Regions from separate parts of the Oceanobacter sp. ABM4_470 genome, predicted to be linked through region 2. Evidence: predicted binding sites of a transcription regulator. Region 2 holds the regulator's gene; each other region holds the start of a gene.
What was found. Region 2 encodes FNR, which switches genes on or off when oxygen is low (the NO sensors DNR and NnrR bind a similar motif). Its sites were predicted from a motif close to TTGATNTANATCAA; they were not measured.
Positions count from the first base shown of each region.

Region 1 (10,671 bases), 1.1 Mb from region 2:
AGGCCGCACCGGCACCACTGAAACCGTTCCGTTCGGTCAGTGCACTGGTGTCGATTGGCACGGCTTTGCAGTCGTTGAAGAACAACTGGTTTCGTACCTTGCTGACCTTGCTCGGCATTGTCATTGGTGTGGCGGCAGTGGTCGCCATGATGGCGATTGGCGAAGGCGGCAAACAACAGGTGCTGCAACGAATTGAATCCATGGGCACTAATTTGCTGCTAATTCGGCCGGGAGGTGGCAATAACCGTAGCTCTGGCGATACCGCGACCTTGTCGGTGGAAGATGCCGAGGCGCTGGCGAAGCTGCCAGGCATTGAAGCCGCGGCACCAGAGCGTAACACCCGGGCCACGGTACGGTTTGGCAGCCGGGATTTTCGCGGCAAAGTGCGGGCGATCACACCGGACTACCTGGTGGTGAAAGACTGGAGCATGTCGCAGGGCACCTTCTTTACCGAAGAAGATATGAGTTCATTGGCTCCCGTGGTGGTGATCGGCCAGACCATTGTTGACCAGTTGTTTGTCAACGGCGAAAACCCGATTGGCCAGTACGTCTTCTTGTCGAACGGCATCTTTCAGGTGGTGGGGGTGCTGGAAGCCAAAGGCGCAGCCGGTGGAGAGGACATGGATGAGGAAATGCTGATTCCGCTGACCACTGGCATGGTGCGTATCTTTGGGCGGGAATACCTCAGCTCGATTACCGTCAGCATTGAAGACACTGACGAGATTGAAGAAGCCGAAGCGCTGGTGACCTTGGCACTGACCCAGCGTCATGGCGCGGAAGACTTCACTGTTCGCAATACCGCCTCTCTGATTGAAGCCATTACCGAAACCCAGGACACCCTGACCTGGCTGTTGGGTTCGGTGGCCGCCATATCCCTGTTTGTAGGCGGCATTGGGGTGATGAATATCATGCTGGTGTCCGTGTCTGAACGCCGTCGTGAAATTGGTCTGCGCATCGCTACCGGTGCCAAACCCGGCGACATTCTGCAGCAATTCAACATTGAAGCATTGGTGGTGTGCTGTCTTGGTGGCGTAGTTGGACTGGTTCTGGGCGGTACCGTGGCGTTCATCATTGGTCAGATGAACATTGCCATTGCCTATTCGCTGACGCCACCGGTTATGGCGTTTGTTTCAGCCGTGCTGGTGGGGCTGGTTTTTGGCCATGCTCCGGCACGCAAGGCATCCCGACTGAACCCGATTGATGCTCTGGCAGAAGATTAATGGAAGGTAACAACACCGTGATGGAATCTGTTCACTCAACACCTGTGAATGCCTTGGGACAACACCAGCAGAGACAACACCAAGGCCTATGCTCTGCCAGTTTGTTGGTCGCCATGACGGCCTCCCTGCTGCTGGCAGGCTGTGCCGGGCCATCGGTACTGGATGCATCGGCAACCGATATCGAGGTTCCGCAATTAACGGCAGCACAGCAAGCGCGACTGCAAAATGCCGGTGATCTGGACCCACAATGGTGGGCGCAGCTGGGTTCGCCGGGGCTGAACCGCATCATGCAGGACGCCGAAATCGACAACCTGACGTTGCAGCAAGCGCTGTTGCGTTTGCAGCAGGCACAAATTGCGCTGGAATCAGAGCAGTCTGGCTCCTGGCCGAGCGTCAGCGCCAAGGCATCAACCAGTCAGAAAACAACCCTGGATGGCGACAGCAGTGGCAGTTGGAGCAGCGGCAGTGGTTTGAGCCTGTCGGCCAGTTACAGCGTTGATTTATGGGGTCGCCGGGCCACCCAGATTGATCAGGCCGAACTGGATGTGGTGGCGGCTCAGCTCGATCTGGCCAGCGCTCGCATCACCCTGCAAACCGGTTTGGTCAAACAATACCTGCAATGGCTGTCCAGTCGTCAGCGGTTGGATCTGGCACGCCAGAATCTGAAAGCCAGCCGCGAGCTGGAGCAACTGGTGCAAATTCGTTACCAAGCGGGCAGTGAGTCAGGCATTACCGTCGCCAGCCAGCGTAATACCACGCTGTCGCTGGAACGCAGCATCATGTCGCTGGAGCAAACGGTCGTTACCAACGAGAGGGCGCTAGCGGTGTTGCTGGGTCGAGCCGATCTGAGTGTGCCAACAGAGCTGTATCAGGAGCGCTTTGAAGATATTCGTATTCCGGCCATTGCCCGGGTACAGCCAGCACAACTATTGAAACAGCGGCCGGATATTCTGGCCGCCGAAGTGACCTTGCAGCAGCGTCATCAGAGCGTGTATCTGGCTGAAGCCGATCGTTGGCCCAGCCTGAGCCTGAGTGCCTCGTTGTCGCCACAGGATTTGCTCAATCTGGTGGATTGGAGCTTCTCGCTGGGGCAGTCGTTGTCGATGACGCTGTTTGATGGCGGTGCGACTACCGCGGCGATTGAAAGCGCCGAAGTGAACAAGGAACTGGCGCGGGTGCAATACCGTGAAACCGTGATCAGCGCCATGCAGGAAGTGCTGGAAGCCCTGGACGGAGTGGATGTTGAACATCGACGTACCGAACTGGCAGAAGAGACCCTCAGCAATAACGACCACTTGCTGGATGTAGCGCGCTTGCTGTGGGAGACCGGTGAGAGTGACTTCGACGACCTGCTCAGTTCCCAGCGTAGTTACATCAGCGCGGTGGACTCATTGGCCAGTCAGCGACTGACCAATCTGCAAGCCCTGATTGAGCTGTACGGTGCGTTAGGCATGGCTCCGCAATCGACCGTCAGATAATTCATTGACGGTGAATATGTCAGTGCCTCTGGCGGTTTTGCTGCTGGCGGTTGCTGACTGTTTTTCAATTATTGCTGCGTTCCGTGGCGAATCGACGCGGAATCAGCGAGAATAGCGGCCAAATTCTGCTCACTGCGTCAGCGCGCGGTGAGTTGACGTAGCGAATTCCCAAGACAAAGCGATCGAATGGCCAGCCAATTCCAGAACGAAGTCCAGCGTCGTCGTACGTTCGGCATTATTTCTCACCCGGATGCGGGTAAAACCACCATCACCGAAAAGCTGCTGCTGTTCGGGAATGCGATTCAGCTCGCCGGTACCGTAAAGGGCAAGAAAACCGGCCGTATGGCAACTTCCGACTGGATGCAGATGGAGCAGGACCGTGGTATCTCTATCACCACCTCGGTGATGCAGTTCCCATACCGTGAGCGGATGGTGAACCTGCTGGACACCCCCGGACACGAAGACTTCTCGGAAGATACCTACCGTACCCTGACCGCGGTTGACTCTGTGTTGATGGTGATTGACGGCGCCAAGGGTGTAGAAGACCGGACCATCAAGCTGATGGACGTATGTCGTCTGCGTGATACACCGATCTTCACCTTCATCAACAAGATGGACCGTGAAGTCCGTGACCACATTGAAGTGATGGACGAGATCGAAACCGTCCTGAAAATCAAATGTGCACCAGTGACCTGGCCGATTGGCATGGGTAAGGCCTTCAAGGGCATCTACGACCTGCGCACCGACATCATTCACGTGTTCAAGCAAGGCCAGGCCAGCGTGGTGCCGGACGACATCCAGATCAAGGGTCTGGATTCCCCGGAAGCCATCGAACTGTTGGGCCAGAGCCTGATTGATGACGTGCAGGAAGAAATCGAATTGGTACAGGCAGCCAGCCACGAGTTCGACCTTGACGAATACCTGCGCGGCGAACTGACGCCAGTGTTCTTCGGTACCGCATTGGCCAACTTTGGCGTGCGTGAAATGCTCAACTACTTCGTTGAGTGGGCACCGGCACCGATTGCCCGTCAGACCAAGGAGCGTGAAGTTCCACCGACGGAAGAGAAATTCAGCGGCTTTATCTTCAAGATCCAGGCGAACATGGACCCGAAACACCGCGACCGCATTGCCTTTATGCGCGTTTGTTCCGGCTCCTACACCAAGGGCATGAAGATGAAGCACACCCGCATCGGCAAGGACATCAAGATTGCCGACGCGGTGACCTTCCTGGCGGGCGACCGCTCGGCGGTAGAAGAAGCTATCTCCGGTGACATCATTGGTTTGCACAACCACGGCACCATTCAGATTGGCGATACCTTTACCCAGGGCGAAGATTTGCAGTTCACTGGTATTCCGCACTTTGCGCCAGAACTGTTCAAGCGTGTGCGCCTGAAAGACCCATTGAAGATGAAGCAGCTGCAAAAAGGTTTGCAGCAGCTGTCGGAAGAGGGGGCTACCCAGCTATTTATGCCACTGAACAACAACGACCTGATTCTGGGCGCTGTGGGTGTGCTGCAGTTTGACGTGGTTCAGCAGCGTTTGCGCGACGAATACAAAGTGGAATGTCAGTACGAACCCGTCAGTGTGGCGACCGCCCGCTGGGTGTACTGTGACGACGAGCGCAAACTGGAAGAATTCCGTCGCAAGGGCGGTGAGAACCTCGCCATCGACGGTGGCGGTCACCTGACCTACATTGCGCCAACGCGTGTGAACCTGAGCCTGACCGAAGAACGTTGGCCAGACATTCAGTTCCGCGCCACCCGCGAGCACTGATCCGGCGTCATTCTGACCTGCTGCCAGTCCGGCCGGGGCTGGCAAGCGCCAAAAGCTCAACTAGGCTTCTTTCTGTAACGTTATAAAAGAAGGAGTTTGCCTATGTTGAGCTTTTTTATTGTTGGTATCTGCGCCACGGCGGCACTGTGCCTGGGAATGTACGTGCTGTTGCAGCGTCGGGTGCTGGATGAGCAAATGATGATGGACGACGCCAAAGGCTATTTGCTGATTGGCTGCGTGCTGTTTTCGTTTGCGGTCAGTGCGACCAGTTTCTACGTCGGTCAGTTGGCCGGTTTTGACCAGAACGACGAAACCGCTACCCTGATGGCGCTGGCGATTCTGATCGACGTGATGACCGGTTTGTTATCGCTGATTTTCGGTTTGCAGCGAATGCGCGAGCCGGAGCATTACTGATACCGGCTTTTGTTCCGCTGTTCGGGTACGTTTCTGCTTTGTTTGTTTGGGGCAGGGCGCTCAGCGATCAGGTTGAGCCTCTGTCCTGTCTCTTCGACGCTTCTCACCAGAGCGTTATCAAACCGTACTTTGCGGTGGTCGTGTTCGGCGTATTAAAAGGCCACGGGTTGGCTTGTTTGGCGCCATATGACTTCTTTCGAAATTAATCTGAAATAAACAGGACAAAGATAAAACCTTGGTGTAGTATTTGCGCCCCGTTATGAAAATATGAAAACGCGGCACATTCTGTTACCAATGGGTAACGCACCGGATTCACAGCGTACTGTTGCATTAAAATTGCACAAGCAGTTGCGACTGTAATTACCGTCCTGTAGAATGCCGCCCTCTTTTCTGATCAACATGCCCTTAAAGGCGAGAAATTGATGAAAACTTACAGCGCAAAACCCGAAGCCGTAAAACGTGAGTGGTTTGTAGTTGATGCAGCTGATCAGACGCTGGGTCGCCTGGCTACCGAAGTGGCTCGCCGTTTGAGAGGCAAGCACAAGCCAGAATACACTCCTCACGTAGATACCGGCGATTACATCGTTGTTATCAACGCAGAAAAAATCAAAGTTACCGGCAAGAAAGCCAGTGACAAGATGTACTACCGTCACACTGGTTACCCAGGTGGCCTGAAGTCTATCAACTTTGAAAAGCTGATCGACTACAAGCCTCAGGACGTAATCGAGTTCGCGGTTAAAGGCATGCTGCCAAAGAATCCTTTGGGTCGTGCCATGTTCAAGAAAATGAAAGTTTACGCAGGTAGCGAGCATCCTCATACTGCTCAGCAGCCTCAAGAACTGAAGCTGGGAGAATAATCATGGCCGTGACTCAATACTGCGGTACTGGTCGTCGCAAGACTTCTACCGCTCGCGTTTTCTTGCGCCCGGGTACTGGTTCTATCACCATCAACAAGCGTTCCCTGGACGAATACTTCGGCCGTGAAACTGCTCGTATGGTTGTGCGTCAGCCTCTGGAACTGACTGAAAGCCTGGAAAAATTCGACGTTATCGTAAATGTTTGCGGTGGCGGCGGTAACGGCCAGGCTGGTGCTATCCGTCACGGTATCACCCGTGCTCTGATGCAATACGATGAGACTCTGCGTCCATCTCTGCGTGCTGCGGGTTACGTTACTCGTGATGCTCGTGAAGTTGAGCGTAAGAAAGTGGGTCTGCGTAAAGCACGTAAGAAGCCACAGTTCTCCAAGCGTTAATATTTCTTATTATCGCTACAAAAAGAAGCGTCCCTTGGCCTATGTCAATGGACGCTTTTTTTATGCCTTCGCACCCCCCGTCTGCTACCTCTTGATGGTTGTTTAGCCAACTATAATTCCATTACTATGGGCGCCGCTCTGCAATCTGTGCTGTGGTCCGAACTCTGTGTCTCTCAACAGGTTGGTAAAGACCTCGCGGCAGAAAAAGAATATTAAAAGATGGGAGAAATCGTGATGAGTCAAGACGGCGTTAATAAAGGTCGCCGCACCCTATTGGTGGGCGCGACCTCAGCTGTCGGCGCGGTTGGTGCTGGCTTTCTTGCTGTGCCCTTCGTTGGTTCCTGGATGCCAAGTGAGAAAGCGAAAGCTGCCGGCGCTCCAGCAAAAATCGACGTCAGCAAGGTAGGCGCGGGCGCTATGGTAACCGCAGAATGGCGCGGTAAGCCGGTATATGTTGCTCGCCGCACCGATGAAATGCTGGGTAAGTTGGAAGGTTTGGCCGGTCGTTTGAAGGACCCGGACAACGCCAACAAGGAACAACAACCTGACTATGCTGACAACGTATACCGTTCCCGCAAACCTGAGCTGATCGTTGTTCTGGGGGTGTGCACACACCTGGGCTGTGCCCCTAAATATCACCCGGAAGTGAAACCGGAGCCGTTCGATCCTAACTGGCAGGGCGGTTGGTTTTGCCCTTGTCATGGCTCGCGTTTCGACCTGTCTGGCCGTGTTTTCAGCGGCTCCCCCGCTTCAGACAACCTGGTGATTCCACCATACATGTACGAAGACGATAACGTCATCGTTGTTGGTGTAGACGAGGAGACCGCCTGATGAGCAACAACAAGAATTCCCTCATGGGCTGGATTGATGACCGCCTGCCGGTTACCCAGACCTACGAAAAGCATATGTCGAAGTACTATGCTCCGAAGAACTTCAACTTCTGGTACTTCTTCGGCGTACTGTCGATGCTGATGCTGGCGAACCAGATCCTGACTGGTATCTGGCTGACCATGCAGTTTACGCCAAGTGCCGAAGCCGCGTTTGCCTCCGTTGAATACATCATGCGTGATGTGGAATGGGGTTGGTTGATTCGCTACATGCACTCCACCGGCGCGACCTTCTTCTTTATTGCTGTGTACCTGCACATGATGCGGGCGCTGTTGTACGGGTCTTACCAGAAGCCGCGCGAGTTGATCTGGATTTTCGGTATGCTGATCTACCTGGCACTGATGGCCGAAGCCTTTATGGGCTACGTACTGCCATGGGGTCAGATGTCCTACTGGGGTGCGCAGGTAATTATCTCGCTGTTCTCGGTATTGCCATACGGCGACCTGCTGACCGAATGGATTCGTGGTGACTTCCTGATTTCCGGTGCCACCCTGAACCGCTTCTTTGCCCTGCACGTCATTGCTGTACCGCTGGTGATCGTGATGCTGGTGGTGGTTCACCTGCTGGCGCTGCACGAAGTGGGTTCCAACAACCCGGACGGCGTCGACATCAAAAAACTGAAAGACGAAAACGGCAAGCCTCTGGACGGCGTACCGTTCCACCCTTACTACACCGTGCACGATATGGTGGGTATCGTGGTATTCCTGATGGTGTTCTGTACCGTACTGTTCTTCTTCCCTGAAGGCGGCGGTTTCATGCTGGAATACGCCAACTTTGAACCGGCCAACGGTTTGAAAACTCCGGAACACATTGCCCCGGTTTGGTACTTCGGTGCGTTCTACGCCATCTTGCGTGCGGTACCGGACAAACTGCTGGGTGTGGCCGCCATGGGCGGTGCGATTGCGGTTCTGTTTGTGCTGCCGTGGCTGGATCGCAGCCCTGTTCGTAGCTGGCGTTACAAAGGTTGGATCAGCAAGATCTACCTGGTCATCTTCGGTATTAACTTCGTACTGCTGACCTGGTTGGGTACCCAGCCAGCGACCGAAACACTGACCCTGGTTGCTCAGGTTGCGTCCGTGATCTACTTCGGTTTCTTCATCGGTATGCCGTTCTACACCCGAATGGAAAAGACCAAGCCAGTTCCAGAGCGCGTAACAGGGGGCCACTAATGAAAAAGATTTTCGCATTGATCGCTGCCGTATTGCCGTCTCTGGCAATCGCAGCCGGTGCTGGCGTCCCGCTGGACGAGCACCGTACCGACTTGACCGACAAGGCATCGCTGCAACGTGGTGCCCAGACGTTCATGAACTATTGCATGGGATGTCACTCTCTTGAACATGCGCGTTATAACCGCATCGCCAAGGATCTGGACATTCCGGAAGCCATGATGATGGAACACCTGGTGTTCGATACCGATAAGAAGTTCGGTGATCTGGCCACCATTGGTATGCAGCAGGAAGACTCCAAGCGTTGGTTTGGTGCCACGCCGCCAGACCTGACACTGGTTGCCCGTGTACGCCGTCCGGACTGGTTGTACACCTATCTGCGCAGTTTCTACGAAGACCCTAGCCGTCCATGGGGCGTCAACAATGTGGTCTTCAAGGACGTGGGTATGCCGCATGTTCTGGCTGATTTGCAAGGTGTCCAGAAGCTGGGTACTGCGGATGTGACTGTCGGCTATGACACTCTGACTGGTCAACCGATCACGGAAGAGCAGGAACATACGCTGTATATTGCAGAAGAAGGCACTCTGACAGCAGAAGAATACGACGATTTGGTCTTCGATCTGGTAAACTTCATGACCTATGTAGCCGAGCCGATCGCTGTAGAGCGTGAACGCCTGGGTTGGTGGGTATTGTTGTTCCTGGCGATTTTCTTCGTACCGGTATACCTGCTGAACAAGGAAATGTGGCGCGATATCAAATAATCGCTGTTCACTTCCCGAAGTTAGCCTGGCCGTTCTGCGGCCGGGCTATCTTTGTTTTTAGATAATTGATTTTTTAGCAAGCGAGGACACTATGGGGGTTGTAGCCAAGCGCTCTACCATGACGTTTTATTCCGATGCCACGGATCACTTCAGCCACCGCGTACGTATCGTACTGGCTGAAAAAGGTGTAGCCGTGGAAATCCTGGATGTCGATCCGAACAATCTGCCGGAAGATCTGACGTCTCTGAACCCGTACAACAGCCTGCCAACGCTGGTGGATCGTGATCTGACTCTGTACGAAGATCCGAACATCATGATGGAGTACCTGGACGAGCGTTTCCCGCATCCTCCGCTGCTGCCTGTTTACCCTGTTGCCCGTGCCGAGAGCCGTCTGTGGATCAAGCGCATTGAAAAGGATTGGGGCGGTCTGATCGACACCATCCTGAAAGGCAACGAAGGCGTTGAAGAAGCGCGTAAGGAACTGACCGACAACCTGGTTGGCATTGCGCCGATCTTCGCTGAAATGCCGTACTTCATGAGCGAAGACTTCTCCATCGTTGATTGCTGCGTTGCACCAATCCTGTGGCGTTTGCCGGTTCTGGGCATCGAACTGCCAGAAAAACAGTGCAAGCCACTGCTGCAATACATGGAGCGTCTGTTCGATCGTGAATCGTTCCAGGCTTCCCTGACTGAAGCAGAACGGGAAATGCGCGACTGATGAGTACCATGACCCCAAGCAGACCATACCTGGTACGTGCCCTGAACGAGTGGATTCTCGATAACCAGTGCACGCCTTACGTACTCGTGGATGCATCGCTTGCTGGGGTCCAGGTACCTCAGGACTACGTCAATCAGGGCCAGATTGTGCTGAACGTCAGCCCGGTCGCGGTGCAAAACCTGCTGATTGATAACGACGGCATCTCGTTTAACGCCCGCTTCGGCGGCGTGCCTATGTCGGTCTATGTACCGACGGTTGCTATCCTGGCGATTTACGCCAAGGAAAACGGCCAGGGCATGGTGTTTGGAACCGAAGCCGGTGCGCCGGACCCGGATGATCCAACGCCAACCAAAACCGAGCCGGAAGCCGATGAACCGGCGCCGTCAACGTCTGGACGACCTTCGCTGAAAGTCGTCAAGTAATCCCGAGAACGCCCGGCCCGCAAGGTCCGGGCGTTTTTGTTGGTGGCGAGCCTGTTTGCTGTTCGCCCCATTGCCAACGCTGAGCTGAATCAAACAAAGGATTCAGAATCGAGCCTCAAATCCCGACTTTCCTGACTCCAGCCTGCCATTGCGCTGTGGCTGTCTACTCTTTGAATTATTGCATTCAAGGAGAGGCATGCTGCCATGTCCATTCAGAAAAAACTGGTCTTTACCCTGGTGTTTACCATTCTGGCGTTTGCCGTGGTGTTGTCCTGGTTTTCCTACAACCGCAACGTATCGGCGGTTGAACAGCGGGTGCTGAAGGAGCAGCAGCAGGCGCTCTCGAAAGTGGTCAGCATGCTGGAAGTGACCGACGGCATCATGAGCGAGCGAGTGGTCAGCTCGATGAAACTGCTGAAAGAGCGTGGCATGGCGCTGGGCGCTGCGGAGCTGGGCGAAACCATCAGTGTGAACGGCACACGCGCCAACGACGTGTATCTGGGCAATATGGCACTGGCCAATAATTTTGCCTTGGTCGATAGCCTGACCGAAGTGATGGGGGGCACGGCGACCATCTTT
Region 1 is NZ_JBSWTR010000001.1:24,669-35,339, forward strand. It holds gene ACXADJ_RS00115 (MacB family efflux pump subunit) at 1-1,220, shown strand, start outside; gene ACXADJ_RS00120 (TolC family protein) at 1,220-2,698, shown strand; gene ACXADJ_RS00125 (peptide chain release factor 3) at 2,885-4,471, shown strand; gene ACXADJ_RS00130 (hypothetical protein) at 4,574-4,885, shown strand; gene rplM (50S ribosomal protein L13) at 5,308-5,742, shown strand; gene rpsI (30S ribosomal protein S9) at 5,745-6,137, shown strand; gene petA (ubiquinol-cytochrome c reductase iron-sulfur subunit) at 6,372-6,968, shown strand; gene ACXADJ_RS00150 (cytochrome b) at 6,968-8,194, shown strand; gene ACXADJ_RS00155 (cytochrome c1) at 8,194-8,952, shown strand; gene sspA (stringent starvation protein SspA) at 9,044-9,670, shown strand; gene ACXADJ_RS00165 (ClpXP protease specificity-enhancing factor) at 9,679-10,092, shown strand; gene ACXADJ_RS00170 (methyl-accepting chemotaxis protein) at 10,297-10,671, shown strand, end outside.
Region 1: the regulator FNR is predicted to act here: its motif matches at 6,172-6,185, upstream of petA (ubiquinol-cytochrome c reductase iron-sulfur subunit).

Region 2 (10,671 bases):
GATTTACGACGGCGACCGTATTGCTCGTAACGCTGCCATGGTGATTTTCGTCAAGCTGGCGGCGGACGTACGGTATGGCATCGTCAAATCCCATAATTTTGAAGCAACGGCGACGTCTTTTGTAATCGCCGAGGCCGATGTTCATACGCGCACAGTCCATTCGGTACTGCGGGAAACCGACCATGCGATTATTCCGTTTGTCGACGCTCTGTGCGAACAACTGCATTGCACACGGGATGGGCTTGAAGCGGCGCTGGGCAAACAGTCGTTTGCGGTGAAGATAGGCGGTGAGCTGTTTATTCGTTCCATCGCCGCCATTGATCTGGAATCAGGCTCGGTCAGCTTTTTCTGCGATCTCGATTTCGGTGATGAGCTAATGCTGGTCAGGCCGATGGACTTTGCGGGCACCACCCATAGTGCGTTTAACCGCATGATGAGTGGCAAACCCGGACGACCGATTGCCATGCTGGCCAATGATTGCATCCTGCGGCGTTTGAACAACGCCGACAATCTGTCTCGGGTTACCGAGTTCAAGGACATTCCGGTGGCCGGATTTTCCACCTTCGGTGAATTGCTGGGTGTGCATATGAACCAGACACTGACTGCGCTGTGTCTGTTTCGGGTGCCACAGGGTGCCAAATTCAGTGATGAATATGCCGACAACTTCGCGCTTCATTATGCCCAATTCCGTGAGTATTACCTGCAAATGCAGATTAACAGCTTGCAGCGCATCAATAGTTTACAGAATACGCTAGTAGAATATCTTGGTGAGTATCGTTCGCTGTTGCATACCATTGTTGCCAGCTTTGACAAGGTGTCAGACTACGCAGAGCAAACGGGCACCATCCTGACCGATGTGCAGCAGAAGTTTCTGGGTTTTTCCAATGACATTGAACAGCAAAGTGCCGAGCGTGAGCAGCTTCATTCCACCGTGGGCACGCTGCGCAGCAACTCTGAGGAAGTGCTGAAAATCCTGTCGGCCATCTCGGGAATTGCTGATCAAACCAACCTGTTGGCGCTTAACGCGGCGATTGAAGCAGCTCGGGCAGGGGAGGCAGGGCGTGGGTTTGCTGTTGTAGCCGATGAAGTGCGTCAGCTCTCGCATACAACCCAGGATAGCCTCAATAAAACCGGCGATACCATCAACGCCGTTACCGGTTCCATTGGCTCCATTCAGGAAGCCATTGCTCATACGGAAGAGTTTCTTGGGCGTATCTCAGGCGGCAGCCAGATGCTCAGTGGCGAGCTGGCCAGTTTGGTGAGTTCGTCGTTGGAAGCCGGCAAGCAGGTTAGCGACTCGACCGGATATATCAACAGCATGATGGAAAACATGTCGCGCATTGATCAGGACGTAGAAGCTATTCAGACCCTGCGTTCCTTACAGCGAAAGTAGCGGTCGAAATGAAAAAGGCAGTGCCCAGGGAGGGGCACTGCCTTTTCAATAGCATCACACGAAGGGTTATTCCGTTTCGCACTCGGAATTGTCAACCAGACCGGCCATTTCCAGCAGCTGATCCATATCGGCGATGATGATTTCCTTACCTTGGGTTTCGATCAGGCCATTCTTCTGAAAGCGCGTGAATACGCGGCTGATGGTTTCCACGGCCAGACCCAGATAGTTACTGATATCAACACGGGACATCGGCAAGCGGTAGTGGGTGGCACTGAAGCCTCGGCGGGCGTAGCGGTTGGAAATATCCATCAGGAAAGATGCAACGCGCTCTTCTGCATTTTTCTTGCTCAGTAGCAGCATCATGTTCTGGTCGTGACGAATCTCGCTGCCCATGGTACGCATCAGCTGCTTGCGCAAGTCTGGCAGTTCATCGGTCAGGGTTTCAAGCTGGTGTACCGGAATCTCACAGACAGTGGTAGTTTCCAGCGCCTTGGCCGTCAGCGGGTAGTTGCCGCCATCGTAGCCTGCCAGGCCAATCAATTCACTGGCCAGATGGAAGCCGGTAATTTGCTCTTCGCCATTGCTGGCGAGGGTGTAGGTTTTCAGCGCGCCAGTACGAACGGCAAACACAGACTGAAACTCATCGCCTTGCTGGAACAACAGCTGGCCTTTCTGAATTGGGCGGCCGCGGCGAATGATATCGTCCAGACGTTCCATATCGCTGTCGCTGAGCGACAGAGGCAAGCACAAGGCATTAAGGGAGCAGGTTTGGCAGTGAGGCTGATTGCCACGCAGCGGTGGGTGAGCAATAGAGTTCGTTTTCATAGTGAGTACCGTTACTGGCCTAAGCGCCAGATCCATCTGACTTGAACCGCATATGGTCTTGTCGGACAGTCCGACTGTCAAGTTGGATATTGTCAGTGCCAAATCGCCCAGAGGGTCCAGAGGCCATATCCAACCAGCAGTGCGCCAGCCAGTTGCTTTATAGATTTCAGATTCAAAAACGTGCTGATGGATCGGGCCGCCAGCGAGCTGGCAAATAGCGCAGGCAGGGTACCCAATCCAAAAAATAACATGCTCAACATGCCCATGACGGGATCACCGTTGGCGGCGACCCAGCTCAAGGTGCTGTAGATCAAGCCGCAGGGCAGTAAGCCCCAGAGCATTCCCAGCAGTAATCGGCTGGGGGTATCTTGTTTGGTTAACAGCGCACCGGTGGCAGGTTGGATTCGTTTCCACAGGTGTTGACCGGCTTGTTCAAAATGGGTGAGCCACATCAGCCAACGGCCAACATACAAGCCCATCAGAACCAATAACACCCCGGCCAGACTGCGCATCACCAGCATCATTTCGGTCTGCAGCTGTTGCAGCCACAAACCTACCACCGAAACAACACCGCCAAAAATGATATAGGTCGTGATTCGGCCCAGATTAAAGGCGAAAACATTCAAAAATGGCGATTTTCCCGGCTGGCTGCCAATCGCAGCGCCAATACCACCACACATGACCAGGCAGTGCGACGAACCAAACAGACCGAGCAGCAGTGCCGTGAGTAACGATAGCGGTTCGGTCATGGCTTGGGGCCGGAGTCCGGATTGTCCGATGCAGGTCCTTTCGAAGAGTCGCGGTAGGGCGTTTGCGGTTCGTCGTCATCGAACAGGATCTTGTGAGCGGGGGATTCCAGGTCGTCAAACTGACCGGCTTTGACCGCCCAGAAAAAAATACTGACGGCGATGCCGAGCAGCACAATCGAGAGCGGAACCAGAATGTAGATAATATCCATCGCAGTTATCCGAAGAGAAACTCGTATTTATGTTGGGCTGCCGTTGCTCAGGCAGTGCCAGATTTTGTTGTTGATTTCGTTGCTGATTTTATGGGTGATTCCATCGCTGTCACAGCTGCTGGAGCCTGTTTTGACGGTATTCGCCCCAATCGCAGGGCATTGCCAACCACCAGTAGTGAGCTGAACGACATACCAATGGCAGCGGCCCATGGCGGTACATAGCCCATGGCGGCAACCGGTAGGGCAATCAGGTTGTAGCCCAGTGCCCAGCCAATATTTTGTTTGATGATAGCGCGGGTGCGGCGAGCAGTCTCAATGGCACTGACCAGCACGTCCAGTTGGCCGCCTGTCAGTAATGCGTCGGCGTTGGTCTTGGCCAGATCGGTTGCTTCGCTGACGGCAATGGCAATGTTGGCGGCCGCCAGTACCGGTACGTCGTTAATGCCGTCGCCAACCATCAGGACGGTTTCGCCACGGGATTGCCACTCTTTGACTTGCACCAGCTTTTGCTCCGGGCTCAGCCCGGTAGCTACAGCATCCATCTTCAAGGCTGTCGCCATGTCGGTGCCTGAAGTGCTGGGATCACCGGTTAGCAGGGCGGTTTTGATGCCATGCTGCTGCAAACCGTTGATCAACGTTGCGGCCGATTTACGCAAACTGTCGCCCAAGCAAATCCAGCCCAGTGGCTGTTGTTCGCAGGACAGCAGCAGCCATTGTCCATGGGGGTGGCTACTGGGCATAGCCGGAGGCTGTTGGCAGGCGAAGTCAGCACGGCCAAGGCGGACGGTTTTCTGTTGGCCATCGGTGTGCCAAATTCCCTGTATGCCAAAGCCGGTGGTCTGCTCAATATCGGTAACCTGAGCGGCCTGGCGTTTGCGGAAGGCCCGCGCAATTGGGTGGCTGCTGGCTTGTTCAAGCCCGGCGGCAATGGCCAGAACCTGTTCGCGAGATAATTCAACCAGCGGCTCCACCGCTTCGATGCTGAGCTTGCCATGAGTCAGTGTGCCGGTTTTGTCGAACACCACCCGGTCGATGCCGGGCAGGGCCTCCAGTACGTGGCCACGGCTGATCAACAGACCTTGTTCGCGCAGGGCGGCGGTGGCCGCGGTCAGGGCAGTAGGCGTTGCCAGCGACAAGGCGCACGGGCAGGTGACCACCAGCAGAGACAGGGCAATAAAGAAAGCGTGATCGTTGCCTTGCCACCACCAGAATGCAAACACACTGCTGGTGATAACAAGCACGGCGGCCACAAAGTAACTGGATACGCGGTCGGCAATCAACGCGGCTTTGGGTTTCTCTTGCTGGGCCCGGTCCATCAGTCGAACGATGGTCGACAGCTGCGCTTCGGCACCGGTGGCGGTTACTTTCATCACCAATGGTGATTCGACGTTGACCGTGCCGCCAATCAGCCGATCACCGATCTTCTTGTTGATGGGCAGGTACTCGCCAGTCAGCGCGGCTTCGTCCACCGGGCTTTGGCCGTGAACCACCATGCCATCGGCAGGAATCGATGCGCCGGGTTTGATCAGCAGCAGATCGTCCAGCTGGATATCTTCTGCGGCAATGACGGTTTGCTGTTCAAGCTGGGTGGCGGATTCAACCTTGAGTGCCACGTTCGGCAGCAGCGTCAGCAGGTTGTTGCCGGATTTGCCCATTTTGTGGCGCGCCCGCATTTCCAGAAATCGCCCCAACAACAGCAGGAAGGTAAACATGCACACGGAGTCAAAATAGACCTCCTTGCCCTGATTGAAGGTGCTCCAGATGCTGGCGCAGAAAGCCAGGAAGATGGCCAGCGATACCGGCACGTCCATGGTCAGATGGCGGGTTTTGAGGTCGCGGATGGCGGCTGCAAAAAATGGCCGTGCCGAATAAAGCACTACTGGTAAGCTCAGTACCATGGAGGCCATTCGCATGAACACTTCGTATTGCGGCGCCATGCCAGCATAGAGCGGTACCGCCAGCATCATTACTTGCATCATGCCGATACCGGCAACGGCCAGTCGTCGAATGGCGCGCTTGCTTTCTGCCGCGCGGCTGGCTTCTTCGGAGGTGGCTGAAAATGGCGAGGCCCGATAGCCCAGTCGATAGATCAGTTCCATCAGGCTGGAGACCGGTAAGGCATCAAGTGACCAGCTCACGACAAGGCGGTGGTTGGACAGATTCAGGGTGGCACTGGCGATGGCGTCGTGGGCTTGCAACCGGTGTTCAATCAGCCAGCCACAGGCGGCGCAGCTGATGCCGTCGATCACCAGTGTGGCCTCGACGTTGCCATCGGGTAGGTGCGCCAGAAAGCGACGCTGCATGGCCTCGCTGTCATAGAGGGTGAGCGTGTCGCGGGCGGCCAGATCGTCGTGTTCAACGTCGGCAGGCGACAGCTCCGGCAGTTCGGTGCGATGGCGGTAGTAGTCTTTCAGACCGCTGGCAACGATGGTTTCTGCCACGGCCTTGCAGCCGGGGCAGCACATCAGTTGGCGCTGGCCATCAATCTCGGTGGCCCAGCGTTCGCCTTCCTGCTTGCTGGTGGCTTCACCGCAATGGAAACAGGAGTAAGTAGACTGGTTCATTTTGCGATCAGGGTGATGACCTGGCCGTCGCTGAGGTTTTCAGTGGCACGTACTCGCCAGCCCTGATCCGGGCTTTGCAGCCAGATATGGCGACGGGAAGGCAAATCCACTTCGGCTGCACCCACATACAGGCCGTCGGCTATGCGTTGCAGTAGTACATCGGCATCGCGGTCCTGAAGGGTCGGGTGAATCAGTCGCAGTAACAGCATATTGGGTTCTTCATCGAAATAGCCTTGCAGGTTCAGACGCGCTTCGTGGTCACTGATCACCAGATTAGCGCGCACTTGCAGGCGTCCTGCCTTGTGGTCAATCTCGGTGTTTTCGGTGTAGGACATGCCGTCCTTGTAATAGCTGTCGCTGACCAGAGAGTCTTTCGAGCTGAGCGCCAGTGTCAGCATGACCATGCCCCAACAAACGGTCACCAGCGGTACGCCGACCACCAGCCACATTATGGGTTCCTTGTACCAGGGACGGGTTTGTTCAGAGGCTTGCTGTTTCATAGGACTCCCATGGAATACTGCTGCGGAGTGTAGTTAACCGCACAAATAGCAGGCCCAAGTTTAACCACTTGGGCCTGCGCGTGCGACCAGATAAAGGGGGTTTTACCCACGTGGCGCAATAAACCGGCTTTCAACCCGGGCGACTTCTTCGCCGCTGTTTTTGTCGACCACGACGAACTCGATGTTGGTCTTGCTGGACGGCAGTTTGGCAATGCTGGGGTCCAGCTCCAGATCGAGAGCGATTTCGCGCATTTCATTGGTGTTGAGGGTGTATTCGGAATCGGCTTCCATCTCGGCCGCTGGCAGCCCGTCGACACTCAGAATGTAAGTGTTGGCCTGTTGTGACATGTTCATCATCTTCAAAGTGAAGCTGTTGATGACGGTGTCGTTGGGCGTCAGCTGGTACAGACGGCCACGGTCGCGCTCAATGTCCAGCTCGAACGGAGTGCGTGTGCCCAGGGCATACACCAGCGCGCCGACCATCAGCGTCAGTACTGCGGCGTAGCCGAACAATCGCGGCCGCATGATGTGGGTTTTTTTGCCTTCCAGTTCGTTTTCGGTGGTGTAGCGAATCAGGCCCTTGGGCTTGTCAAGTTTCGCCATGATGGAGTCGCAGGCGTCGATGCAGAGGGCGCAACCAATGCACTGGTATTGCAGACCATCACGAATATCGATACCGGTTGGGCATACCTGCACACAGAGCGAGCAATCGACACAGTCGCCGAGCTGGGCTTGTTGTGACGGGTCCTTTTTCTTGCTGCGGTGGCCGCGGGGTTCGCCGCGATTGAAATCGTAGGATACGGCGAGGGTGTCCTCGTCGTACATCACTGACTGGAAGCGGGCGTAAGGGCACATATAAATGCAGACCTGTTCACGCATCCAGCCGGCATTGATGTAGGTGGCGGCGGTGAAAAAGGCAATCCAGAACAGCTCCCAGCCGTTCAGGTTAAAAACAAGGATGTCGGGGATCAATTCACGAATAGGCGAGAAATAGCCCACAAAAGTGACGCCGGTCATCAAGGAGATAAACAACCAGGCACTGTGTTTGAGTCCTTTCTTGCGCGCTTTGGTCAGGCTCATCGGCTCCTTGTCGAGCTTGATGCGTTGGTTGCGGGTGCCTTCGGTGCGTTCTTCCACCCACATGAATAAAAAGGACCATGCTGATTGCGGACAGGTGTAACCGCACCAAAGTCGTCCGGCCAAATTGGTGACGGTAAACAAGCCAAATGCGGCGATGATCAGCAACGCCGACAGCAAGATGAAATCCTGTGGCCAGAAGGTGGCGCCAAACACGTGAAACTGTCGCGCGGGCAGGTCGAAGTACACCGCCTGGCGGCCGTCCCAGTTAAGCCATACCACACCGTAGTAGGCCAGCATCAGCGCCCAGAGGGTGTAGGTTCGGGCTTTCTGAAACACACCGATGATCTCGCGGACGTAGATCTTCTCGCGTTTCTGGTACATGGATTGTTGTTTTGGGGTCACATCTTTGACGGGAATATTACTCATACAGCGTGTCACCTGGTTGCATATTGGTGCTGGCGTTGAGCGGGGGTGTCCCTGGCGTCAGCTTATCTATATAACGTTTTGATTATATAGTTTTTGATATTTCACAGCTGAAAAAAAAGCGGCTTGGAGGCCGCTTTTTCGGGGTTTCTTGTTTCAGCTCAAGCCTGCAGGAATGAGCTGAAACAAACGCGGCTCACTTGTTGGTCAAGGAGTACACGTAGGTCACCAACAGGTGGATCTTGGCGTCTGCGTTGGCGCCAAGGATTTCCTTGTGCGCTGGCATTTTGCCCATACGACCGTGACGCAGGGTCATCTCGATCTGCTTGGTGGAACCACCGTACAGCCAGATATCGTCGGTCAGGTTTGGTGCACCCATCATGATGTTGCCTTTGCCGTCAGCGCCGTGACAGATGGCACAGTTGCGCATGAACAGTGGTGCCGCGGTCGCAGCACCGGCTTCATCGTGCTTCAGACCAGACAGGCTGCGAACATAGGCGGTCATGTCATCAATGCCCTGGTCGCCCAGAATGGCTTCCCATGCTGGCATTGCACCCTGGCGGCCGTTAGTAATGGTCATGGTCAGCTGTTGTGGGTTACCACCGTACAGCCAGTCGTTGTCGGTCAGGTTCGGGAAGCCCAGTGCTCCTTTGGCGTTGGAGCCGTGGCATACCGCACAGTTGGACTTGAACAGACGCTGGCCGGTTTGCAGCGCTTCGTCGTTTTTGGCCAGCTCCTCAACCGGAGTTGCAGAGTATTTGGCGTACAGCGGAGCGATGTCCTTGTCGAATGCCTGAACCTCGGCTTTCCACTGGTTAGCGGAACTCCAGGCCACTTCTTCACCGTCAACGGTCACGGTGACCAGACCTTTGAAGTTACCCAGACCGTACATGCCCAGGTAGCCCAGGCCGAATACGATGGTGGCCCAAAACATGAACACCCACCAGCGTGGCAGCGGGTTATCAATTTCTTCGATACCGTCGTAGGCGTGACCTGTGGTCTCGTCGGTTTCTTCTTTGCGCATCCCCTTGCTGGTATACATGATGAGGATGCCGCAGCCTATGATGGAACCCACCACAATGGCGGTAACCCATACTTGCCAGAAAGTACTTAACATTTTTACTTACTCCGATCTTTATCGTCGTACACGGACCCGTCGTCATCGTCCAGGAACGGAATTTCAGCATCTTCGTCAAAGCGTTGCTTGCGACTGGAGCCGTAGGCCCACCAGAAAATGCCGAGCATGGCGGCCAGTGCAAAGACCGACCCGAGACCGCGTACGTCGTTAATATCCATAGGGTTACCGTTTAGTGATCACTGTGCCAAGTTGCTGCAGGTAGGCGACCAGAGCTTCAATCTCAGGTTTGCCATCCACGGCGGCTTTGGCATTTTCGATGTCTTCATCTGTGTATGGCACGCCGACCATACGCAGGGCTTCCATCTTCTTCGGTGTGTCACGACCATCTACCTTGTATTCGAACAGCCAAGGGTAGGACGGCATAATGGACTCAGGTACTACGTCACGTGGGTTGTACATGTGAGCGCGGTGCCATTCGTCGGAATAACGACCACCAACACGTGCCAGGTCAGGACCGGTACGCTTGGAACCCCACAGGAACGGATGCTCATACACGTGTTCGCCAGCGACGGAGTAAGGTCCGTAGCGCTCGGTTTCAGCACGGAATGGGCGAACCATCTGGGTGTGACATACGTGGCAGCCTTCGCGGATGTAGATGTCACGGCCTTCCAGTTCGAGGGCGCTCAGTGGCTTGAGGCCTTCAACCGGCTTGTTGGTGTCTTCATGGAAGAACAGTGGAACGATTTCCACCAGACCGCCCCAGCTCAGAGCAACGACGATCAGAACCACCATCAAGGGGAGGTTTTTTTCAATAGTTTCGTGTTTGATCATTTCCGGTACTCCTTACGCCTGTGCCAGAGCTGCGTCAGCTTGCTCTTTCTTGGCAACACGAACGGTCATGTAGACGTTGTACGCCATCACCAGCATGCCCAGCAGGAACAGGGCGCCACCGATGACACGGCCAACGTAACCCGGGTAAGAGGCTTCAACAGACTCCACGAAGCTGTAGGTCAGGGTGCCGTCGTCGTTTACTGCACGCCACATCAGACCTTGCATGATGCCGTTCACCCACATCGCCACGATGTAGAACACGGTACCGATGGTAGCCAGCCAGAAGTGAACGTTGATCAGGCCCTGGGAGTACATGTCAGATGCCTTGCGACCAAACATGATAGGAATCAGGTGGTACATAGCACCGATGGACACCATGGCAACCCAGCCCAGTGCGCCGGAGTGAACGTGACCGATGGTCCAGTCAGTGTTGTGAGAGAGGGCGTTAACGGTCTTGATAGACATCATTGGACCTTCGAAGGTGGACATGCCGTAGAAGGACAGGGAAACCACCAGGAAGCGCAGAACCGGGTCGGTACGCAGTTTGTGCCAGGCACCGGAGAGGGTCATCATGCCGTTGATCATACCGCCCAGGAAGGCGCCAGCAGAATCAGGGACATTACCATGCCGGAAGTCTGAGCCCAGTCAGGCAGGGCAGAGTAGTGCAGGTGGTGAGCACCGGCCCACACGTAGATGGAGATCAAGGCCCAGAAGTGAACGATGGACAGGCGGTAAGAGTAAACAGGACGACCAGCCTGCTTTGGTACGAAGTAGTACATGATGCCCAGGAAGCCCGCCGTCAGGAAGAAACCTACCGCGTTGTGACCCCACCACCACTGCACCATAGCGTCGATGGTGCCGGCGTAAATAGAGTAGGACTTGGTCAGGGAAACAGGCACTGCCAGGCTGTTACCAATGTACAGGATGGCAATCATGATCATAAAGGCAGCAAAGAACCAGTTGGCAACGTAGATGTGCTTTTCCTTACGGATCGCCAGAGTGCCCAGGAAGTTGATGAC
Region 2 is NZ_JBSWTR010000001.1:1,099,825-1,110,495, forward strand. It holds gene ACXADJ_RS04810 (methyl-accepting chemotaxis protein) at 1-1,393, shown strand, start outside; gene fnr (fumarate/nitrate reduction transcriptional regulator Fnr) at 1,460-2,218, opposite strand; gene ACXADJ_RS04820 (sulfite exporter TauE/SafE family protein) at 2,311-2,967, opposite strand; gene ccoS (cbb3-type cytochrome oxidase assembly protein CcoS) at 2,964-3,176, opposite strand; gene ACXADJ_RS04830 (heavy metal translocating P-type ATPase) at 3,224-5,740, opposite strand; gene ACXADJ_RS04835 (FixH family protein) at 5,737-6,240, opposite strand; gene ccoG (cytochrome c oxidase accessory protein CcoG) at 6,343-7,746, opposite strand; gene ccoP (cytochrome-c oxidase, cbb3-type subunit III) at 7,940-8,860, opposite strand; gene ACXADJ_RS04850 (CcoQ/FixQ family Cbb3-type cytochrome c oxidase assembly chaperone) at 8,863-9,039, opposite strand; gene ccoO (cytochrome-c oxidase, cbb3-type subunit II) at 9,044-9,649, opposite strand; partial or broken gene ccoN (cytochrome-c oxidase, cbb3-type subunit I) at 9,665-10,671, opposite strand, start outside.

Region 3 (10,671 bases), 670 kb from region 2:
CTGATTCGACCGGTGAACGGCACACCGAACCGAAGCTCCTTGTAACCGGGGATCGGCATTCCCGGCAACGTGACCGTTTGCAGGTTCTCTTCCGAGCAAGAAAGGTCTTGCTTGTTCTGCCGTGGACGAATCACTTGCACCATGATGCCGCGAGCGCGCATGCCTTCTACCAACTGGGTCAGCGTGTGGGCCACCCCGTTGATTTCCGGGGCAAAGGTTTCAGTCACAATGGTGACGCGCTGCAGTTGCTCTGTCATGGTCGCTACATTCTCTGTATTTGACTCCATACTCTGCTCTGGCTGTATGACAGTTACTTGAACGGTGAGTGACAATCGGGTGAAAGCCTGCGGTGCGAAAGCGAGTAATCGTTGAGCTAGAGGGGACATCTATTTAATCCTGCACGGCTCTGCACGAGTGTTGCCGTTGTTCAGTGCAAGGCGACGAACGCAGTGGAATGACGAGTCCTTTTCAAGTTCGTCAACACAGTACTGGGCAGCGGCAACCCGCGCCCTGCGGGGGCTGCCGGATGATCTCGACTCAGTGTCGCCGACTTTTGACTTGACCCGTCAGGCCCGCAAGTCGGCTTCGAGATTCGAAACCACCCGGTAGCCCAGAGTGAGCACCGGATTAAATAGATGTCCCCTAGAAAGTAAGCAGCAGGAGAGACTGGCGGGAGCAGTTGAGTGGAGCGATAAAAGAGCGGTGATTAGAAGAAGGAGGGCTAGCGTGTTGTCAGGGGAAAGACCTTACCCTCTTTATGTTATGCCGCTTCCGGGTTGTTGCTGGTGCGTGCCGATGCCAGGTTCTGGAACAACGCCTGTAATCGTTTGGCTGACTGCTGATTCTGGTAGCTCTGCTCCTGCGACACCATGGTATCCAGACTTTCCAGCGATGAGGTTTCGCTGTTGCTCATATGGGCGCGCAATTGGGAGAACGCCAGCAGGTCTTTCTGGTTGATCAAGCCATACTGTTGCAAGTTGGTTTGCAGCTCGGATAGCTGTTCTGGCTTGAGGTTGACGACATCAAAATCGGTGGCAATGGCGCTGATCAGAATGGCGCGGGTGGACGGCTGATAATCGCTGTTTGCAGCCTGATCAGCAACGGCTTCGTTACTTTGGCTTGTGGCCACGGCGGCTGTTGCAGCATCGGTTTCCGTGCTGCTTGCCAGCGGTCCCTGATTTTGCAAATAGTTGGTTAATGAGCCCAGTAACATCGGCAGTCTCCAGCGTCATACGAAACGGCGTCTGGTGTCTGGTACCTGTAGAGGGGCCCCAATTCGCCGATACTGATACAAAGCAAACGCGGTGCCAAAAACAAAACGTGTTATATATCAATGGTTTGTAGGTTTTTGAGGCGGTTGGGCGAATGCGCTGCGGCAGGAATAAGCCGGTTTTCCATGGCTGTTGGGTCCATCATCCTTGCCGCAGGCAATGGGTTGCCAGCGGGTGAGTCAAGCGATTCAGAGTCGTGTCGGGGGTTGGTAGAAAGGAGTAAAAGCAATCAGTTGGAAAAGTGGAATCCCGCTTGAATTAAAAACTGTTTCAGCACCTCAAATTCAGCCTGACTGAATTTGCGCGTGTGACCGCAGTGTCCACAACTGATGGAGGGCAGCGTTTTCAGCGTCTGAATGCTGTATTCGGTTTCACAGTCGCAGCGGTCACAAGCAATCGGAATGCTGACCTTGTCAGATAAAATGGTACTCACGTGTCCCTCGTTTACATCTGCCATTACTGCTTTCGGCAAGGGGTAGATCATCTGAACTCCTGAATTGGATTACACGCAATCGTGTCATTTCAGGCTAGCAGTGATTCGCTACTTGATACGCTTTCTTGATAACTAAATTGTCAAAACAAACTGACAATTTACTCTTTAGTGGATTTGAATCGTCGTAGAGGTCGACGCCTGAAACCTGCAGCGATCTGTGGCGTTCGAGTGTCTAACGCCTGTTCACACGGCTTCAAGGGCGTTTAAACGCTTCTGGTTATGTGATGTGTATCACATACTTCTGCCTTCTAACAACTGTTCGGTGACGTACTCGGCGATTGCCAGACTGGCGGTCAAGCCGGGGCTTTCAATGCCCAGCAAGTTCACCAGGGTTGCTTGCTGAACCTGCTGGGTTCGGATTTCAAAGTCCCGGGCAGTCATGCCTGGACCGCTCAATTTGGGGCGAATACCGGCGTAGTCTGGTTGCAGTCGGGTTGAATCCAGCGTTGGCCAATATTGGCGAATGGCTGCGGCAAAATGTTCTTTCAGGCTTTCAGCCACAGCGTAGCGTTGGTCAGACTGATATTGCGAGCGGGTTAAAAACTGCACGTCCGGGCCAAATCGCAATTGCTTGCCGAGGTCGAGAGTGGCATGGATGCCCAGACCTGCCAGTCCCGGCTCAGGCAGTGGATACACCAGATGTGAAAACGGCGAACGTCCCTGATAGCTGAAATAGTGCCCGCGTGTTGGCCACTGTTTTAGCTCGGGCTCGTTATGTTGTTTTGGCTGGGCTGTTGACTGTGTTGTATTCAATGCCTGATAGAGATCCACTGCGTTGAGCCCGGCGCTGTTGATGAGCGTGCTGCAGCTAAATTCAAACGGCCCATCGGCTGTGTCGACGCCGACCTGCCAAAGCCCCGTTTTCTCCTTTTGTCCAGCTCTATTGGAGGCGAAAGGGTTGACCGGATGCGCAGAGCGGAAGCGGGTATTCAACGTCAGTGTGGCACCTTGCTGCTGCGCTTGACTGAGCAGCGACATCATTAAACCGTGGCTGTCGATGATGCCGGTCTCGGGAGACCACAGCGCAGCCTCTGCAGCAACCTCAGGCTCCATTTTATGCAGCTGCTGGCGGTCCAGCAGCGTTAACGGAATGCCCAGTCGTTTGGCGTTGCTGGCCAGCGCTGCCAGTTTGGGATGATTGGCCCTGGGGGCAACGATCAGCTTGCCAATTTGCTGGTATTCGACATGGTGCGTCTGGCAGTAGTCGTACAACAGCTTTCGGCCACGGATGCAAAGCCGTTCCTTGAGGGAGTTGGCCGGATAGTAGAGTCCGGCGTGAATCACCTCGCTGTTACGAGCGCTGGTTTCACTGCCAATACGGTCGTGCTGTTCGATAACCAGCACCGAATAGTGCGCAGACAGCGAGCGGGCCAACGCCAGCCCAACGACTCCGGCGCCAACAATACACAGATCAAAGTCGGTCATGGTTGAAAGTGCGATCCCATTCCACGTTTGCTAGGATTATGCGCCTTTTAACACATGAGGATCGCGGAATGAACGCCGGTCAGTTTGAAGATATTGCCATGACCATTGGCATTGGCGTGCTCATCATCTTTATGTTCTTCATCATTTACGATCTGGGAAAACGCTCAAAAGCGGGCAAGTTTGGGATGGCGGTGCTCTTTTTTGCACTGGGCTTGGGCATGCTCGGATTTATCGTCAAGACCGTATTGGTGGAATTGCTCGATTTGTAAGGGTTTTTGACCATTTTCTCCGATTTTCTCCACTTGGCACTGCATGTGCAGTATCCACTGCTAGATTGAAACTAAACAGTGACATTGCGCGGTTAGCCGCGCGATCGGAGGAAAAATGGAAGCTGCGCAAAATTTGGGCATTTGCTATCCCGCTCAAATAGCCGCCTCGGCAGCGACGTCAGCAGGCTGGCAAGTCCGCCTGCTCAATACAACTGTGGCACCTGACTCAACAGATATAGAAAAGACGGAAGGGGATCGCAAGATCAAGCTGTTTGCTGAAAACCTGATGCCGACCGTCGTCCACATGGCAAACTTCTATCACCTGCCTTTGGCTCAAACGCTGAATTTGGTGTATCTCGATTGCACCCGCAGTTTGGGCGAATGTGCGGCCACCTTACTAGGTGTATTGCGAAGTTTGTCTGGTAAAAACGAAGCCTGGGTCCCGCTGGCCGCCAGTCACAGTATGCTGATGAACGCCTTGCGCATGTTGGCACCGGAGCTACTGCGACTGGATTTGCGTCATGCGCCACTGTTGTACATTGGTGATTACGCCAATTTTGCCGCTGTGCGTGAGCTGGGCCACGATGGCCAAATGCCGGTGTTCTGTCAGGCAACCTACTGATTGACTAACGCGAGTTCGGGGCTCTCTGCCCCGGACCCGTGCGTCCCTTCTGCGTTTCCCTATTCCTTCCACCTCATTCGTGCCACCTTGCCCGATGACACTGCTCGACAGAATTCCTCGAATCGGTCGGAACCAATCCCTTACGAAAATCATCCCAAAGTAACGGCAAGGTTACAGATTCTTGCGCCGGACCTGTGTCAGAGTCCTCAAACGTGGCCTGCGTCATGGGAAAACCCGCAAAGCTTGCCTAGACTCGATCAAAAAGGGGAGTGAATGATGACGGATGAACTGAAAGACCAGCTGGGCCAACTGCATCAGGAATTGGCAGACAACCCGAAAATAGATGCCGAGTCGGCTGAGATGCTGCGCAAGATTGCGGCAGATATCGAGTTGATGGAGCTGACCGATCACGGCGAGCTGACCGAAGGCGTGCAGCGATTGGCGCTCGATTTTGAGCAGGATCATCCGACCTTGTCGGAAGTGCTGCGCCAGATCGTCGAAACCCTCGGTCGTATTGGGGTTTAACACGTCCAGGATACTCAGTAGTCCAGCCGGACTAAACAGATGCCCCGGCACCATTCGGAGAGTCACACGATGCGTCACATGCCTACCATTACCGAAGTTATGACGGCCTTTCCGGTACACGTCGAGGAAAGTACTCCACTTGCCGAAGCCCTCGATCTGATGAAAGAGCATCAATGCCATCACCTGCCGGTGATGGGCGGCAAGCAAGTGGTGGGGCTGTTAAGCGGTGAAGACATCAAACTGGCGCAAAGCCCCGGACATGACGATCAGGACTTTGAGGAATTGGTCGCTGGTGATTTGTGCCGCCGCCGGTTTGCCAAGGTCGATCTGCACACCCGGCTGGATATTGTGTTGACGGGCATGGGGGAGGAAGGCCTCAACGCCGTCATCGTGATGAAAAACGAAAAGCTGGCGGGCATTCTGACGACTCACGACGCCTGCCGCTTCTTTTCTCGTTGGTTGAAGAAAGAGTATCTGCCAGACGACGATCCGGGAATTGCCTGACTGTTGATGGCACTGCCCGTTTACAGGGCGCTGGTGGTGCTGGTGTAAACAGTTAGCGCTAGCGTAAAGGCGAGTGGATTGCGCGCCGGGTGCTTTCCGGTTCTTTCACTCGGTCCGGATCTGCTGCCTGATTTTGTTGCCCTCTATTTATCCCTCTTTCTTTTTCTCTCTTTTTATCTTCTACCCCTTCTTGTTGCTGCTTTGCTCATACACTCGCTTATTAACTGGTTGTCCCAGAATGAACTTGCTAGGGACCCTCTGAATAACTCTGCACAGCTCTCGGCTCTGGCTCCTGCTTCGCCCTACCTCCTGCATCCATGCAGTCGTGCGCGTGTCCTGCTGGCTGTCAGAACAAGGCGGCGAATGCAGCGGAATGGCTGACCTGTCCGGCCGAGTCTTTCCAAGTTCGCCAACACCGTTCTGGCGGCCTGCAGGCCGCGCCCTAAGGGGATGACAGGGCATTGCTGACTCTGTGTCGCTGATTTTTGACTTGACTCGTCAGGCCTGCAAATAAGCTTCGTGATTCAGCGTCGCCCTGCCATCCAGAGCGGGCACCTGGTTATTCAGAGGGTCCCTAGAGGCGTTTGGTGGGCAGGGTTCCCTGATTGCACTATTTTTGAACCGCATTCATGTCATTGTGATTGCTTGTTGTGCAATTCAAGTGCGCAAACTTGATAATTCAATAAATTGATATTGATAAGTCTAATTTTTATCGGGGTGTGAAAGACAGGATTGTCACTCTGGTTGATAGAATTCGGGTAAAAGGTGATTGAATTATGACCTAAATGGCGAAATGCGACGGTCTAACGATTCAAAATGTAAAAAAAGTCGTCATTGGCAAAGAGCTGGTATGGAGTTTGCGATAGCAGGGGTAAAGGAGGAGTTGCCCATGTATAAGATCGCTGAAATGCAAGACTATCGCCAACCAAAGGCTAACGCTGCGCTGTGGCTGAATGGTTTGACTGACATTATCGAAGGACGTTATCAGGATGAAGAAAGCATCCAGCGCCTGTTGATGCTGATTTCCGAAAGTTCCGGTCTACGCAATGTATCCATTGCGATGCCGGACTCCCCAAGCCGCTTCAAGGCTGCATTTTGTTCAACCGGTGTTTCCAATGGTGTTTACAGCTTTGCTGTACAGCACGCCCTGTGTCGTCTGTTTGAATCCCGCGAATGGCTGGTGATCAAGGAAGGCAGTGAGCGTCCGGAATCCGTTAACGCCGCTTCCTGCTCCCTGAGTGCCCAGGATCGTTGCCTGCTGGTTCCCCTGACCATTCGTCAGTCGGTACTGGCTGTACTGGTGATGGACCTGCGTGGCGAGCAACTCGACAGTGTTGACCTGAATCTGGTGCGCTGTCTGGGGGCTCAAATCGCTCAGGTGCTGGCGACCCAGGTGGTTCCAAATTTCAAAACCCTGTACGCCCGTCCTTATCAGCGTGTGCAGGAAAGCGAGCTGGATGATATCCACGCTGCTATCGAAAAGTGCAATGGCAACAAAACCATGGCAGCCAAGGTGCTGGGGCTGACGCCACGTCAGCTGCGCTACCGTCTGGCCAAGCTGGGTGAAGACGCCAAGGAAGCCGAACTGGCTCATTGATGTAACCTGGCAACTCTTCCGGAAACCGGAGCCTCAGGCTTCGGTCTTCTTCCCCGACGTTGGCTTCTGCCAGCACGCATGTGTATATGAATGTGTGAAGAATGTGAGGGCAAATGGGTGGACCAGGGAGTAAAGGCTGGCTTGAAAGCCGTTGGGCAATCCGTTTTGCAAGCCCTTTAGACGGCCAAACTTCTGTATTTGGTTTTACCTGTATTGGTACTGCTACTGCTGCATTTAACGCTACCACCTCTACTGCTCTTGCTACTGCTACTCAATCACTTGTTTTGCGGCTGTGTTTCTCGGCTCTGTCCGTACGTTTTTCTGTCTGTTAACTCCACTGTCCTCTCCCTCTCATGGCGCTACAAGCTCATGGCGCTACAAGAACGTTATTGAGAAGGCGCTCTTCATCAAAGTGTCATTCCCATGCAGGCACACTCTGCTGATTTGGTCAGAGCGTTACCGGCATGTCCCAGCTTCGTATCAGCATCATCACTGAAACCTACGTTCCCGATGTGAACGGTGTGGCCAACTCCTTGCGCCAATTAATCAGTGCACTGGACCCTGAGCGGTTTCATATTCAGTTAATCCGGACCCGTCCACGTTCTGACTGGAAGCCCGAAATCGAGGAAGTGTGGTGTCGCGGTGTCACCATTCCCATGTACCCCGACCTGCAAATCGGTTTGCCTGCCCCCAATACCATCAGAGATGCCTGGGAGCGTTTTCAGCCGGAATTCGTGTTCATTGCTACGGAAGGCCCTTTGGGTAATTCGGCCCTGAAACTGGCTCGTCAGCGCAATATTCCGGTATTGAGCGCCTTTCACACCAATTTCCATCGTTACAGCAGCTACTACGGCATGGGCTGGATCAAGACCCTGACGCTGAATTGGCTGCGGCGTTTCCATAATCGTACGGCCGGGACACTGGTGCCGTCAGAAGAAGTCGCCCGTTTTCTGCGGCAGTCGCGTTTCAATAATGTGGACGTTCTGCCTCATGGGGTGGATTGCACGCTGTTTCATCCGCGCCGTCGCAGCCCGGCTCTGCGTCAGCAGTGGTTGGGTGGAGGAGATGGCAAGGTAATGCTGTACGTTGGCCGGATTGCCGCTGAAAAGAACATTCCACTGGTGTTAAAGACCTGGAGCGCGTTGAAGCAAAGCCAGCCCAATCTGACGTTGGTGATGGTTGGAGATGGGCCGCTCAAAGCCGAAGTTCAGCAGCAATATCCGCAAGTGATTCTGGCAGGGGTGCAAACCGGTGAGGCACTGGCTCGGCATTATGCGTCTGCTGATCTGTTTGTGTTTCCGAGCCTGACTGAAACCTTTGGGTTGGTGACCCTTGAAGCCATGGCCAGTGGCTTGCCGGTTGTTGCCTTTGATATGGCCGCCGCTCATATGCACGTGACGTCCGGCAAAGATGGCGAACTGGCAGCACCTGATGATGAATCCGGTTTTATTGAAGCCAGCCAGCGAATGCTCGATTCTGATCTGGTCAAGGCCGGTCATCGGGCACGTACTACCGCAGAGGCGATCAGTTGGGAATGCATCGCGGCTGAGTTTGTGGGTCACATTGAACGCCAGCTCGAACGCTGCGATGAACAGAATCGGTTGATTCGTCGCAGAATGGTATGAGGGTTGCAACTCTCTGGATGTATTCCAAGGGGGGAACACCATGTTTGAGTTCAACCGTACCAGCATCGCGCTGCTGCAAAAAATCAAAAAGTTGGCAAAAGAAGAACAAAATTGCGTCATTCATTATGACTCGCCAACGCTCGAGCAGGACCTGAGAACACTGGTAAGAAGCGGGGTTAGTGAGGATTTACTGGCTCTGGTGGAAGAATTTTTGCCGACGACCGAACCCACAGGGCAGGTGCCAACCGGTACCAAAACCTATCGCGGTGCGACTGTCATGATCGACGACCGTGAGCGTATTGGGCCATCGACCCGTGTATACCGTGGTCGTATCGTTAGTGGTTAACGACAATCGTTGTCGTTTTGTGGTGCAGTAAATACCGTTAGCAGACAATCTGTCGTGTTTTGGTGCAAATGACGAGTCTGATAACTATAAAGTCGCTTTTGTACCAATTGTCACAGACAGTTCGTGTAGGCCATCACACCGTACTTGTGTAAACCGTCACAGTGCGGGCGTGGTGCGGCCGTCCTGGCCCATCATCACCTGATAAAACCGGGCCAGTTTCTCTTGCTGGAACCCGTCGATCGTTCACTCATCACACTCTTTTGATGTGTATCAACAGAGCTTCGCCAATTCGTTTCAGCGCCAGAATCCGTTTGATATACGTCAATGGCAACCGCTCGTGCGCTGCTATTGTTAATTCATTGACACGGCCAACACCCTCAAACAACAAAAGACGAGAGGTAACCCACTATGTTTATGGATGAAGTCGTTCTTTCCGGATTGATCATTGTCGGCCTTACCTGCGCCTTTTTTGGCGGTGTTTATATGGCCGTTCGTAAGGATATCCGCAAGCACGGCACAGGCGAATAAGCCGCTGTTCTTGCCAACCTGTTTTCTGCGCTGAGTACCCTTGCCACGGGCCTGACCAGTTTGGTCATGGCCCTTTTTTTGTGTTTTACAGGCACTCCGGTAAGGTCTGATAGCGGCGGGGGCTATCGTGAGGCCGGTTTGGAATTCTCTACTTGAGCACTTTCGAGCCATCCAGCTGATGGCTGGCCAGAATTACTGGCTTGTTGATGCCCATTTCCCGCAACCGTTGCAGCACCTGCTGCAGGTCTGTGCCATCCGGCACCGGGCCAATGCGTACCTTGTGCAGCATTTTCTGGTTTTGCATTTCCGAGTGCAGCTCAACTGGCCAGGCCAGAGGTTTCAGTGATTGCTGCAAGTCGGCCACCTGTTGGCTGGCGCGTGCCTTATCCGACAGCGCGTAAACCTGTACCCAACGCACCTTTTCATTGCCGGGTGGCATCAGTAGCTCAACCTTGACCGGTGCAGTACCGTCCTTGTCGAGACCGATTTTCATGGCGGCGATGTAAGACAGGTCAATGACCCGGCCTTCGTGAAACGGGCCTCGGTCGTTAACGCGCACAACGACGCTTTTGCCATTGTCTGTGCGGGTCACCCGGACATAACTTGGCAGCGGCAGCGTTTTATGGGCTGCGGTGTATTGATACACGTCGTAGATTTCGCCACTGGACGTTGCGTGACCATGAAACTTCATGCCGTACCAGGAGGCGATGCCGCTCTGGTTAAACACCGTCGGGTTGTCCATCACGGTATATTGCTTGCCCAGTACCTTATAGGTAGGGCCATTGCCCATTACCGCCATTGGCTCCTGTTTGGGTGTGGGTTCTGCAACACTGGTGGGGTCGGGGTGTTCAGGCGGGGTAAAGTCGTTCTTGTGCTGATAGCGACTGCTGCAGGCACTCAGTGCCAGCAGCAGTAGGACGGTGAACCAGAGTTTCACGATCGCAGTGCCTCACTCAACTGATAAACCGCCATGGCGTACAGGCGGCTGTGGTTGTAGCGAGTAATCACATAGTAGTTGTATTCACCGAGCCAGAATTCAGCACCGTTTTTGCCAATCAGTTTGACCAGGCTGGCATCGGCATCATCTTCAACGGCTTCTGTTGGTGTCACCCCTTTGGCTTTCAGTTGGGCCACGGTCCACTTCGGCTTGAGGCTGTCGTTGACGGCGTCTTCGTATTGGTCACCGGAAACATGAACCCGCTGAATCACGTCCTCGCCACTTTTCCAGCCGTGACGGTTGAAGTAGTTGGCAACACTGTAGATGGCGTCTGCCGGATTGCCCCACAGGTCACGTTTGCCATCGCCATCGCCATCCACGGCGTAGGCAAGGAAGCTGGTCGGAATAAACTGGCCATAGCCCATGGCGCCTGCGTAGGAGCCTTTCATGGTGGCCGGGTCCATGCCTTCGGTTTCGGCAACGGCAAAGAAGGCTTTCAGCTCGCGCCAGAAGATCGGACGCTTGGGGT
Region 3 is NZ_JBSWTR010000001.1:428,717-439,387, forward strand. It holds gene ACXADJ_RS01880 (glycosyltransferase family 4 protein) at 1-257, opposite strand, end outside; gene ACXADJ_RS01885 (hypothetical protein) at 761-1,213, opposite strand; gene ACXADJ_RS01890 (hypothetical protein) at 1,501-1,755, opposite strand; gene ACXADJ_RS01895 (NAD(P)/FAD-dependent oxidoreductase) at 1,996-3,189, opposite strand; gene ACXADJ_RS01900 (DUF2788 domain-containing protein) at 3,258-3,458, shown strand; gene ACXADJ_RS01905 (hypothetical protein) at 3,574-4,080, shown strand; gene ACXADJ_RS01910 (DUF4404 family protein) at 4,354-4,605, shown strand; gene ACXADJ_RS01915 (CBS domain-containing protein) at 4,675-5,109, shown strand; gene ACXADJ_RS01920 (helix-turn-helix domain-containing protein) at 5,999-6,706, shown strand; gene ACXADJ_RS01925 (glycosyltransferase family 4 protein) at 7,171-8,331, shown strand; gene ACXADJ_RS01930 (hypothetical protein) at 8,372-8,677, shown strand; gene ccoM (cytochrome c oxidase subunit CcoM) at 9,086-9,205, shown strand; gene ACXADJ_RS01940 (septal ring lytic transglycosylase RlpA family protein) at 9,354-10,142, opposite strand; gene mltB (lytic murein transglycosylase B) at 10,139-10,671, opposite strand, start outside.
Region 3: the regulator FNR is predicted to act here: its motif matches at 8,938-8,951, upstream of ccoM (cytochrome c oxidase subunit CcoM).